DNA from 4 places in the Pseudomonas ogarae genome. Region 4 is predicted to be linked to each of the others. Evidence: predicted binding sites of a transcription regulator. Region 4 holds the regulator's gene; each other region holds the start of a gene.
What was found. Region 4 encodes FliA, which starts transcription of late flagellar genes. Its sites were predicted from a motif close to CTAAAGTTTNNNNNNNNNNNGCCGNTAA; they were not measured.
Positions count from the first base shown of each region.

Region 1: HU749_RS14555 (methyl-accepting chemotaxis protein) is a predicted target of FliA. The motif match lies at 1,825-1,852, and genes of this name have one in related genera.
Region 2: HU749_RS16520 (methyl-accepting chemotaxis protein) is a predicted target of FliA. The motif match lies at 1,674-1,701, and genes of this name have one in related genera.
Region 3: HU749_RS23185 (flagellar protein MotY) is a predicted target of FliA. The motif match lies at 1,670-1,697, and genes of this name have one in related genera.

Region 1 covers NZ_CP077086.1:3,328,432-3,331,541, forward strand. The annotation lists gene HU749_RS14555 (methyl-accepting chemotaxis protein) at 70-1,704, opposite strand; gene HU749_RS14560 (undecaprenyl-diphosphate phosphatase) at 1,978-2,808, shown strand; gene HU749_RS14565 (DUF1294 domain-containing protein) at 2,805-3,110, shown strand, end outside.
Region 2 covers NZ_CP077086.1:3,801,523-3,804,632, reverse strand. The annotation lists gene HU749_RS16520 (methyl-accepting chemotaxis protein) at 1-1,635, opposite strand, end outside; gene HU749_RS16515 (DUF4212 domain-containing protein) at 1,885-2,151, shown strand; gene HU749_RS16510 (sodium:solute symporter family protein) at 2,163-3,110, shown strand, end outside.
Region 3 covers NZ_CP077086.1:5,269,090-5,272,199, forward strand. The annotation lists gene HU749_RS23180 (argininosuccinate synthase) at 1-432, opposite strand, end outside; gene HU749_RS23185 (flagellar protein MotY) at 560-1,573, opposite strand; gene pyrC (dihydroorotase) at 1,764-2,810, shown strand; gene rnt (ribonuclease T) at 2,807-3,110, shown strand, end outside.
Region 4 covers NZ_CP077086.1:2,033,431-2,036,540, forward strand. The annotation lists gene fleN (flagellar synthesis regulator FleN) at 15-845, shown strand; gene fliA (RNA polymerase sigma factor FliA) at 842-1,585, shown strand; gene HU749_RS09090 (chemotaxis response regulator CheY) at 1,753-2,124, shown strand; gene HU749_RS09095 (protein phosphatase CheZ) at 2,143-2,928, shown strand; gene HU749_RS09100 (chemotaxis protein CheA) at 2,959-3,110, shown strand, end outside.

The DNA of each region.
Region 1 (3,110 bases), 1.3 Mb from region 4:
CCAATACCAATGTTGAATGTACCGTCGCTATCGCGAGCAAGCCCGCTCCCACAAATAGCCCATCAATCTTCAGACCCGGAACTGCTTGAGCAAACCGTTCAACTCTTCACTCAGTGCCTTGAGGCGGCTGCTTGCCTGGCTGGATTGTTCGGCGGCCATGGCGGTGCTGTGGGACAAGCCGGCGGCCTGGGTGACGTTCTGGTTGATGTCTTCCACCACATGGGCCTGTTGCAGGGTGGCACTGGCGATGGAGGCGTTCAGGCTGTTGAGATTGCGCAGGGCCTGGCCGATGGCGTTGAGGCTGGCCCCGGCCAGGCCGGCCTGTTCGATGGTCAGTTGCGAGGCGCGGCTGCTGTCGCTGATGACTTTCACGGCGGCTTCGGAATGGGTTTGCAGGCGCTCGATCATCGCCTGGATCTCTGCGGTGGACTTCTGTGTACGCTGGGCCAGCAGCCGCACTTCATCGGCGACCACCGCAAAGCCCCGGCCTTGTTCGCCGGCGCGGGCGGCTTCGATCGCGGCGTTGAGGGCCAGCAGGTTGGTCTGCTCGGCAATGGAGCGAATCACCTCCAGCACGCTGCCAATCTGGGTGCTTTCACTGGCCAGGGTGCGGATCACTTCCACCGCCTGGTCGATGGTCTGGGACAGGCGGTCGATCTGCTGCAAACTGCCATCAATGTTGACCTGGCCTTGCTGGGCCTGGGATTCGGCGTCGCGCATCTCGCTGGCCGCGTGCTCGGCGTTCTTGGCCACGTCCTGCACGCCATAGGTCACTTCATTGATCGCGGTCGCCACCAGTTCCATTTGTTGCGACTGCTGCTGGCTGCGTTCCTGGGCCTGGGCGGCGTCGTTGCCCAATTCACTGGAGGACTGCCCCAGCGCGCTGGCCGAAGCTTGCAGTTGGGTCACCACTTGCCGCAGCTTGGCGGTAAAGGCGTTGAAATGCCGCGCCAGTTGGGTGACTTCGTCCTGGCCGTGGGTATCGAGGGTGCGGGTCAGGTCACTTTCGCCGCTGGCGATATTGGCCATGGCGTTGACCGTTTCCTGCAGCGGGCCGACGATGCTGCGCACAATCAGGGTCAACAGCAGGCCCATGAGCAGGGTGATGATCAGGCCGACCACCGAGGCCTTGATCACTTGGGACTGGAACTCGGCCTGGACGTCATCGATGTAAACGCCCGAACCGATGATCCAACCCCAGGGTTCGAACAATTGGACGTAGGAGGTCTTGCCCACCGGGGCCTCGGCGCCTGGCTTCGGCCAGAGGTAGTTGATCATGCCGGCGCCCTTGGACTTGGCGATGGCAACCATCTCGTTGAACAGCGCATAACCGTTCGGGTCACGGATCGCCGAGAGGTTCTGGCCTTCAAGTTTCGGGTTGGTCGGGTGCATGACCATGACCGGCGCCAGGTCGTTGATCCAGAAATAATCACTCTGGTTATAGCGCAGGCCACGCACGGCGCTGAGGGCCTGCTTTTGCGCGGCGTCGCGGGTCAGGGTGCCAGCGGTTTCCAGGCCATGGTAGTAGGTCAGTACACCGCTGGCGGTCTGTACCACGTGCTGGGTTTTCTGCACCTTGGCTTGGTAGAGGTCGGTGTGGATCTGTTTAAGCATCAACGCGCCGAGCGTGAACAACATCACGACGGCCACGACCAGGATGAGCCACAAGCGTCGGCTGATCGACACACTGCGCAAGCTATTCATACGCTGTCACTCCGGTTTTTTATTCTTGTCATATCGACGGCCGGCACTGTAGCGCCCGGCCGCTATCGGTCATTGACCTGAGTCACAACGCGGCAGCGTTATCAGGGCTTGTCTGATAGGATTTCGGCCCCGCAGCGCAAAACCTGAGCCTGTTCTGATTTTTCATTGGTTTTTTTTGAAAGGTCACGGTTATCGTGCACCGGCCGCGGGGTACCTGCATGACACTTGAATATTGATAAGACCTGCATGAACAGCGTCTTTTTTGGGGGATGAATGGATTTGTGGACCGCCTTTTCGGCACTGATTCTTGGCGTAGTAGAAGGCTTGACGGAGTTTCTGCCGATTTCCAGCACGGGGCACCAGATCATTGTCGCCGACTTGCTTGAGTTCGGTGGCGAACGTGCGATGGCGTTCAACATTATCATCCAGCTCGGCGCGATCCTGGCGGTGGTCTGGGAGTTCCGGCGCAAGATCTTCGATGTGGTGCTGGGTCTGCCGACGCAACCCAGCGCCCGCCGGTTTACCGCCAACCTGCTGATCGCCTTCCTGCCTGCCGTGGTCTTGGGTGTGCTGTTCGCCGACTGGATCCACCACTACCTGTTCAACCCGATCACGGTGGCCGCCGCGCTGGTGGTGGGCGGCCTGGTGATGCTCTGGGCCGAGAAGCGCCAGCACCAGGTGCACGCCGAAACGGTGGACGAGATCTCCTGGAAGGATGCACTGAAGGTCGGCCTGGCCCAATGCATTGCGATGATCCCAGGTACCTCCCGTTCCGGTGCGACCATCATCGGTGGCCTGCTGTTCGGGCTGTCGCGTAAAACCGCTACCGAGTTTTCGTTCTTCCTGGCGATGCCGACCATGGTCGGTGCGGCGGTCTACTCGGGCTACAAATACCGTGAGTTGTTCGTCCCGGCGGATTTCCCGGTGTTCGCCATTGGCTTCGTCACGGCGTTCATTTTCGCCATGATTGCGGTCAAGGGCCTGCTGCGATTCATCGCCAGTCATAGCTACGCCGTGTTCGCCTGGTATCGAATCGCCTTCGGCCTGTTGATCCTGGCAACCTGGCAATTCGGCTGGGTGGACTGGACCGCTGCCCAGTCATGAACGAGTCAGGCAGGCGCAAGCGCGCCGGACGCAATGTCGACGGCGCCGTGCAGCACCTGCGGCTCAAACTGATGCTGTTTGCACTGCTCTGTGCCTTGCCGTTGTTCGGTGCGCTGCTGTTCGGACTACGGGCGGTGTCGTGGGTGCCGATGGTGGCCTATGGCGTCGTCAGCGTGGTGGCATTCCTGCTGTACTGGAGCGACAAGCGCAAGGCGCGCGCCGACGCCTGGCGCACCCCGGAGAATGTGTTGCATGCGGTGGAACTGGCCGGCGGTTGGCCCGGAGCCTTCCTGGCCCAGCAG
Region 2 (3,110 bases), 1.8 Mb from region 4:
AATCGGGTCGTTGAAGATTCGCTTGTTGCGGCACACCGGCAAATCCACCGCCCGGTCGCCAGTCGGCGGCTTCGAGACCCAGCTGTTGTTCACCGGGCAATAGCCCTTGCTGTCGACAATGAACGAAACCTTGCCACCCGGTGTGCTGCGGGTGAGTTTGTCGCATTCCTCCTGGCAGACCTGGGCAAAACGTTCGGTATAGCTGGCCATGTACTGCTTGGGGTCGGTACCGGAAATCAACTGGTAATTCTGGTCGAACAGGTTCAGGCCTTCGCCTTGCAGCGCCTCCAGGCGAACCTGGAGCGTGTCGCGGCATTCACTGGCGCGGGTGATGGCGGCATCCAGCTTGCCGTGGCCGAGCACGAACCGGCCCAACAGCGCCTGAACCTTCTCGGCCACGCCGGACAGGTCGCGGGTGGCCGTCGCCGAATGCTGCATGCGCTGGTCGATCAATTGGCTGTCGGCGTGGATCTGGGTGACCCGGTCGTTGATCCCCGTGTTGCTGTCGGCGAACTGCTGGATATGGGTCGCGATGTCCGCCAGCTTGCCGTTGGTGGATTCGAAATCGCCGATCATGCTTTCAAAATGGCCGGAGGCGCGTTCCACCACTTTCTGGGTTTCCCGGGCGCTGTGGCTGATTTGCGTGGTCTGCTCGTGGGTGGAGCTGACTTCATCGAGCATGGCGTCGATGTTGCGTGAGATGTCATCGGTGGCCCGGCTGACGTTTTGTGCCAGGGTTCGCACTTCATCGGCCACCACCGCGAAGCCACGGCCGCTTTCGCCAGCCCGGGCGGCTTCGATGGCGGCATTGAGGGCCAGCAGGTTGGTCTGGGCAGAGATCTGCTGGATCAACCCGACGATTGACTTGATGCTTGAGGAACGCTGGTTCAAGGCGCTCACCAGGGTGGCAAACTCACTTAGGCTGCTGGAGATTTCGCTGATGTTGCCGGTCACTTCCAGCAGCTCGGCGTAGGAGTCGCGGGCCATGCTCAGGTTCTGGGCGGTGGTGCTGGAGATGCCCTGGGTCTGGCGCGAGACTTCTTCGATGCGGCCCACGGCGGTGTTGCTCTGGTCCATCACTTCCTTGGCGAAGCGCGCCTGGTGGGTGGCGCTGTCGCTGGAGTCGCTGATGTTCTTCAGCGAACGGGCCGACTCGACAGCGATGTGCACGGTCAGCGCTTGGACGTTGCTGATGATCTCCCGTTGCTTGGCCAGGAAACGGTTGCAGGTGCCGGCCAGTACGCGAATCTCGTCGTGAGTCACCAGCGGCAGGTCCTTGGACAGGTCGCCTTCGCCGTTGGCGATCTCTTCCAGGGCCTTGGTCATGACGGTGACGGGGCGCACGATGAGGTGGCGGAAATACCAGACCATGAAGCTGATCATGGCCAACGTCAGGACCGCGCCAAAGAGCAGGGCATGGGTAAGGCTGTCGAGCCGGCCTTCGATCTGCCCCAGCAATGCGCCGTCCAACTGCGCGTTGCGCAACTGCAGCAGGATCTCGGCGCGGGCACTGAGGGCCACCCAATACAACAAGCCACTGACCAGCACCAACAGGAAAAGGCTCGACAGCTTTTTGGTGAGGGTATCGAAAAACTGCATCTCGATAGACTCGTACAAGGCCTTTAACGTCTGCATGCCGCTGCTCCTGGGCAAAAAAATCTCTCAATGGAATACATTCGACCGCGAGCGCCAAAGCTTTAGGGGCGGATAGGGCTATTTGATATCACCCTGGAGACTCTGCTGCTCTTCAGCCTGCCTTGGCGATGAGATAGAGATGTCAATACCTGTTGGAGCGAATTAGACGAAAGTCGTACTAGCGCCTTGCCTGACGACTGCTACGGTTTGAAGTGCAAAACAATAAAAACAACACGGGAGGACACCTCCATGTCCACTGAAAAGCAACAGGCTGCGCGTGCCTACTGGACGGAAAACCTACGCTGGATGCTGGTCTTGCTGGCTATCTGGTTCCTGGTGTCGTTCGGCTTCGGCATTTTGCTGGTTGATGCACTCAACACCATCAGTTTCTTCGGTACACCCTTGGGGTTCTGGTTTGCCCAGCAGGGTTCCATCTACGTCTTTGTGCTCGAGATTTTCTTCTATGTCTGGAAGATGAATCAGCTCGATCGCAAATATGACGTCCACGAAGACTGAGGGCGGCGCACATGGACACAAAAACCCTGATTTATCTGGTCGTAGGCGCCTCCTTCGCGTTGTACATCGCGATTGCAATCTGGACGCGTGCCGGTTCCACCAGCGAATACTATGTCGCCAGCAAGGGCGTGCATCCGGTACTCAACGGCATGGCCACCGGTGCTGACTGGATGTCGGCGGCTTCGTTCATCTCCATGGCCGGGATCATTGCCTTCGCCGGTTACGACGGTTCGGTCTACCTGATGGGCTGGACCGGGGGCTACGTGCTGTTGGCGATGTGCCTGGCGCCGTACCTGCGAAAATTTGGCAAGTTCACCGTACCCGAGTTCGTCGGGGCTCGTTATTACTCGCAGACGGCGCGGGTGGTGGCAGTGATCTGCGTGATTTTCATTTCCTTCACCTATGTGGCGGGACAGATGCGCGGCGTCGGGATCGTCTTTTCCCGTTACCTGGAAGTGGATATCAACGTCGGTGTCATGATCGGCATGGCCATCGTATTCTTTTATTCGGTGTTGGGCGGCATGAAGGGCATCACCTACACCCAGGTGGCGCAGTATTGCGTGATGATTTTCGCCTACATGGTGCCGGCGATTTTCATCTCGATAATGATCACCGGCAACCCAATACCGCAACTGGGCTTTATCAGCGAAGTGGGCGGTTCGGGGCAGAGCGTGATCGAGCGGCTCAACGGCCTGGGTGCCGAGTTGGGCTTCAGCGCCTATACCGATGGCACCAAGTCGACCATGGACGTGTTCTTCATCACCATGGCGCTGATGGTCGGTACTGCAGGCCTGCCCCATGTGATCGTGCGTTTCTTTACCACGCCGACCGTTCGGGATGCACGCAAGTCAGCAGGCTACGCATTGCTGTTCATCGCCATTCTCTACACCACCGCGCCGGCCGTGGCGGCCTTCGCACGTACCAATCTGCTGACCTCCATTCCCAACGTCAGTTATGCC
Region 3 (3,110 bases), 3.2 Mb from region 4:
GGCAATGACTTTCACGCCTGGCTTGAGAGCATAGGCACCCAGCTCGAAGCGCACCTGGTCGTTGCCTTTGCCGGTGGCGCCATGGGAAATGGCGTCGGCGCCGGTTTCGTTGGCGATTTCGATCAGGCGCTTGGCGATCAACGGACGGGCGATGGAGGTACCCAGCAGGTACTCGCCTTCGTAAACGGTGTTGGCGCGGAACATCGGGAACACGAAGTCGCGGACGAACTCTTCGCGCAGGTCATCGATGTAGATCTCTTTGACGCCCATGGCCTGAGCCTTGGCGCGTGCAGGCTCGACTTCTTCGCCCTGTCCCAGGTCAGCGGTGAAGGTCACCACTTCGCAGTTATAAGTGTCCTGCAGCCACTTGAGGATCACCGAAGTGTCCAGGCCGCCGGAATACGCCAGAACGACCTTGTTTACGTCCGCCATGCCATCACTCCACGGGTTGTACGGAAAGCCGTGAAGTCTAACGTCCAGCGCGGATAATTTACAGGGGCGCGACAGCTTATGACGACGAAGCGACAGATTATGTCGATTGCGCGACGATCCGGCGGGATCAGGAAGTGCGCGCAGCCGCCGTAGCAGGCACCGCCGCCTTGGCCGGGGCAACCGGCGCCGCCGTCTTGCCCGGCGCAGCAGCGGGCGCCACGGCAGGCGGCGCTGGTGTTGCCGCTGGTGTTGCCGCTGGTGTTGGCGGCTGTGGAGCCGGGGCCTGGGTGGCCGCGACCCGATCCAGTTTTACGACGACACGACGGTTCTTGGCCCGATTGGCTGCGTTGGTATTGGCGACCAGCGGATAACGCTCGCCGTGGAAGCGCACGGTGAACTGGGACTCCTGGAAACCGTTGGCCTTGAAGAAGTCCATGACGGCCAGCGCACGGCGGCGAGAAAGCTCACGGTTGGTCAGGCGGTTGCCACTGTTGTCGGAATGGCCATCAAGTTCGATATGATTGACGCTCGGGTCTGCCTTGATGAAGTCGAGCATGACCTGCAACTGGGCCTTGGCCCGAGCGTCCAGCTCAATCCCCTCGCCGGGGAAGCCGATCTGGGTTTGCTTGATCTGTTCGAAGTTCTTGGGCAACAGTTTCGCCACGCAGCCCTGGTAATCGTTGAACGCCTTGTTGAAGCGCACGGGCAGCAGCCGGACTTCAGAAACGCGCCCATCCTCGGTGTTGCGTCGAACCACGGGGCTGCGACCTTCCATCAATCCGCTGATCAGTCGGCCTGCCTGTACTTGGGAACTGTCGAACAGCACATCGCCGCTGCCGATCCTGACCGAGCCCAGGTTGATATCGCCCCGCCCCGGTTGCCACGGTGCAGCCGCCGCCAGCAAGGTGGCCGAACCGCCGCCCAGCATCGGGTTATAGCTCTTGAGGCGGAACGTGGCCTGCTCGCCCGCCCGGCGCACGAATTCACCGCTGCCGAAATCGGTGATCGGCTGGCTCAGCCGGCACTCGAACTTGTCGCCTTCGACCGTCCACTCAATGCTCTCCAGACGGGTCTGGAAAGTGAGCGCCATGGCGGGGAGGCTGGCAAACACACTGAGCAAGGCTAGATAACGCTGGCGCACGGGAGGCTCCACTGACTTTTATACAAAGATCGACGCATACCAGGGGTATGACGCCTGTCCGGGGCACTGCACGGATTCGTGGCACACCTGTAGGAGCTATCGGTAAGTTGCGGCAGAACTTGATAGCGGGTGCCTGAATCGGTCTTTTCCGGTAGCATTCCCACAGTTTGACCCGCCTGGAAGCCCCCCAATGTCCGACCGCCTGACCCTGCTGCGTCCCGACGACTGGCATATTCATCTTCGCGATGGTGCTGTGTTGACCCATACCGTCGCCGATGTCGCGCGCACCTTCGGGCGCGCAATCATCATGCCTAACCTGGTTCCGCCAGTGCGCAACGCCGCTGAGGCCGATGGCTATCGCCAGCGCATCCTCGCCGCACGCCCGGCTGGCAGCCGCTTCGAACCGCTGATGGTGCTGTACCTCACCGACCGCACCCAGCCCGAAGAGATCCGCGAGGCCAAGGCCAGCGGCTTCGTCCACGCCGCCAAGCTGTACCCGGCCGGCGCGACCACCAATTCCGATTCCGGCGTCACCAGCATCGACAAGATCTTCCCGGCGCTGGAGGCCATGGCCGAAGTCGGCATGCCGTTGTTGATCCATGGTGAAGTCACCCGGGGCGACGTCGACGTGTTCGACCGCGAGAAAATCTTCATCGACGAGCACATGCGCCGCGTCGTGGAGCGCTTCCCGACCCTCAAGGTGGTGTTCGAACACATCACCACCGGCGATGCCGTGCAGTTCGTCAACGAGGCCCCGGCCAACGTTGGCGCGACCATTACCGCCCATCACCTGCTGTACAACCGCAACCACATGCTGGTGGGCGGGATCCGGCCGCACTTCTATTGCCTGCCGATCCTCAAGCGCAATACCCACCAGGAAGCCTTGCTGGACGCCGCCACCAGCGGCAGCGCCAAGTTTTTCCTCGGCACCGACTCGGCCCCTCACGCCCAGCACGCCAAGGAAGCGGCCTGCGGTTGCGCCGGTTGCTACACCGCCTATGCCGCCATCGAGATGTACGCCGAGGCATTCGAACAGCGCAACGCGCTGGACAAACTCGAAGGCTTCGCCAGCCTGCATGGCCCACGTTTCTATGGCCTGCCGGTGAACACCGATCGTATTACCCTGGTCCGTGACGAATGGACCGCCCCCGCCAGCCTGCCTTTCGGCGACCTGGCTGTCATCCCGCTGCGCGCCGGTGAAAAACTGCGCTGGCGCCTGCTGGAGGAAAACGCGTGAGTGAAGATCATTTCGACGACGAACTGGACGGCAACGGTGGTTCGGGCGGCGCCCGTCACCCCATGGCTGCTCGGTTCCGTGGCTACCTGCCGGTCGTCGTCGACGTAGAAACCGGCGGTTTCAACTCCGCCACCGACGCCTTGCTGGAAATCGCCGCGACCACCATCGGCATGGACGAAAAAGGCTTTGTGTTCCCTGACCACACCTACTTCTTCCGTGTCGAACCGTTTGAAGGCGCCAACGTCGAAGCCGCAGCCCTGGAATTCACCGGGATCAAGCTCGATCACCCGTTGCGCATGG
Region 4 (3,110 bases):
GGTAAAGAACGAACATGGGCAGCATGCATCCCGTACAGGTGATCGCGGTGACCGGCGGCAAAGGTGGCGTCGGGAAGACTAACGTGTCAGTGAACTTGTCCCTGGCTCTGGCAGAGCTTGGCCGACGGGTCATGCTGCTGGACGCCGACCTGGGCCTGGCGAACGTCGACGTGTTGTTGGGGCTTACACCCAAACGCACCCTGGCGGACGTGATTGAAGGGCGCTGTGAACTGCGTGACGTGTTGTTGCAGGGGCCGGGCGGGATTCGCATCGTGCCGGCTGCCTCCGGCACCCAGAGCATGGTTCACCTGACCCCGGCCCAGCACGCGGGCCTGATCCAGGCGTTCAGCGACATCGGCGACAACCTTGATGTGCTGGTGATCGATACCGCGGCCGGTATTGGTGACTCGGTCGTCAGTTTCGTCCGCGCTGCCCAGGAAGTGCTGCTGGTGGTCTGCGACGAACCGACGTCCATCACCGACGCCTATGCCCTGATCAAACTGCTTAACCGCGACTATGGCATGAACCGCTTCCGCGTCCTGGCCAACATGGCCCAGAGCCCGCAGGAAGGACGCAACCTGTTCGCCAAGTTGACAAAGGTCACGGATCGCTTCCTGGACGTCGCCCTACAATACGTCGGCGCAGTGCCTTACGACGAAAGCGTTCGCAAGGCCGTCCAGAAGCAACGTGCCGTTTATGAAGCCTTTCCACGTTCCAAATGCGCGCTGGCGTTCAAGGCGATCGCCCAGAAGGTCGACACCTGGCCACTGCCGGCCAACCCCCGCGGGCATCTGGAATTTTTCGTCGAGCGTCTTGTGCAACAAACAGCAGGGCCCGTGCTATGACAGCCAGCGGTTACAACCATCTCTACAAAAAATCGGCACGGGACGCCCAGTACGAATTGATCGAGCGTTACGCACCGCTGGTCAAGCGTATCGCCTATCACTTGCTGGCGCGTTTGCCGGCCAGTGTCCAGGTCGAAGACTTGATCCAGGCGGGCATGATCGGCCTGCTCGAAGTGTCGAACAAATACGACGCGAGCAAGGGCGCCAGTTTCGAGACGTATGCCGGTATTCGCATTCGCGGGGCCATGCTCGATGAAGTCCGCAAGGGCGATTGGGCGCCGCGTTCGGTGCATCGCAATACCCGCATGGTCAGCGATGCAATTCGGGCAATTGAAGCTAAAACCGGGCGTGACGCTAAAGATCACGAGGTTGCGGCCGAACTCCAATTGAGTCTCGACGATTATTACGGGATTTTGAACGATACCTTGGGCAGCCGCCTGTTCAGTTTCGACGACCTGTTGCAGGACGGCGAACACGAAGGGCTGCATGAGGATAACGCGAGTGCTCACATGGAGCCGTCGCGTGACCTGGAAGATGAACGTTTCCAGAGTGCGCTGGCGGATGCGATTGCCAATTTGCCGGAGCGTGAGCGACTGGTCTTGGCGCTGTACTACGACGAAGAGCTGAACCTCAAGGAAATCGGTGAGGTCCTGGGGGTCAGCGAATCGCGGGTCAGCCAGTTACACAGCCAGTGCGCGGCCCGTTTGCGGGGGCGTTTGGGGGAGTGGCGAGCGCGTTGACAGGCAGTGTGGGGACGCTGCGAACGAGGCTGGCCTGGCAGGTACTGCGCCAGTCTCCATCCGTTGTGCTCCGGACCGTTGTCGAGTGTTGTGCCGGATTGATTGAAATGGCGCGTCCAGGTGCTGGGCGCGTTTAAGACTGCTTGGAGGTCGAATTGGACAAGAACATGAAAATCCTCATCGTTGATGACTTCTCAACGATGCGGCGGATCATAAAAAACCTGTTGCGTGACCTTGGGTTCACCAACACGGTCGAGGCGGATGATGGCATCACAGCCATTCCGGTCCTCAACAGCGGGAGCATCGACTTTCTGGTAACTGACTGGAACATGCCCGGCATGACCGGTATCGACTTGCTGCGCCATGTGCGCGCCGACGAAAAGCTCAAGCATCTTCCGGTGCTGATGGTCACTGCCGAAGCCAAGCGCGAGCAGATCATCGAAGCGGCCCAAGCCGGTGTAAACGGCTATGTGGTCAAACCCTTCACGGCCCAGGCGTTGAAAGAGAAGATCGAAAAAATCTTCGAACGCATCGGTTAACGGCGCCACGGGGGAGCTATGGACAACGAATCTTCAATGGGCGATTTCGAATCGACCCTGAAAAAACATGCCCGCGAACTGGTCGACAGCCTTGAAAAAGGTCGCTTTGGCGATGCGGTTCAAATGATCCATGAGCTCAACCAGACCCGTGACCGCGGTCTGTATCAGGAAGTGGGCAAGCTCACGCGTGAATTGCACAGCGCGATTGTCAATTTCCAGATCGACCCGCATATGCCGCAGGCCGAGGAAGTCTCGCAGATCACCGACGCCACCGAGCGTCTGGGTTATGTGGTCAAGCTGACCGAGGCCGCGGCCAACCGCACCATGGACCTGGTGGAAAGTGCAACGCCGCTGGTCAATGGCCTGAGCGAAGAAGCCCAGGCCTTGAGTACCGACTGGGGCCGGTTCATGCGTCGCGAAGTCGGCGCTGAAGAGTTTCGGGAGCTGGCCCGTCGCGTCGACGGTTTCCTGACGCGCAGCGGCACCGAGAACCGCGCCGTGGCAAGCAATCTCAACGACATTCTGCTGGCTCAGGACTATCAGGACCTGACCGGCCAAGTGATCAAGCGTGTGACCCAACTGGTCACCGAAGTGGAAAGCAACCTGCTCAAACTGGTGTTGATGGCCAGCCAGGTCGACCGCTTTGCAGGCATCGAACACGACCGTGAAGCGATGCTTGCTGAAAAAGATCCACAAAAACATCTCTCTCAGGGTGAAGGTCCGCAGATTCATGCCGATAAAAGAGAAGACGTTATGTCCGGTCAGGACGATGTGGACGATTTGCTGTCCAGCCTTGGATTCTGAGTTTTAGCCCTGTTTTAGGAGCAGCCATTAATGAGCTTCGGCGCCGATGAAGAGATCCTTCAGGATTTCCTGGTTGAGGCCGGCGAGATTCTAGAGCAACTGTCCGAACAGCTGGTCGAGCTGGAAAGCCGACCAGATGATGCGGATCTGCTCAATGCAATTTTTCGCGGTTTCCACACTGT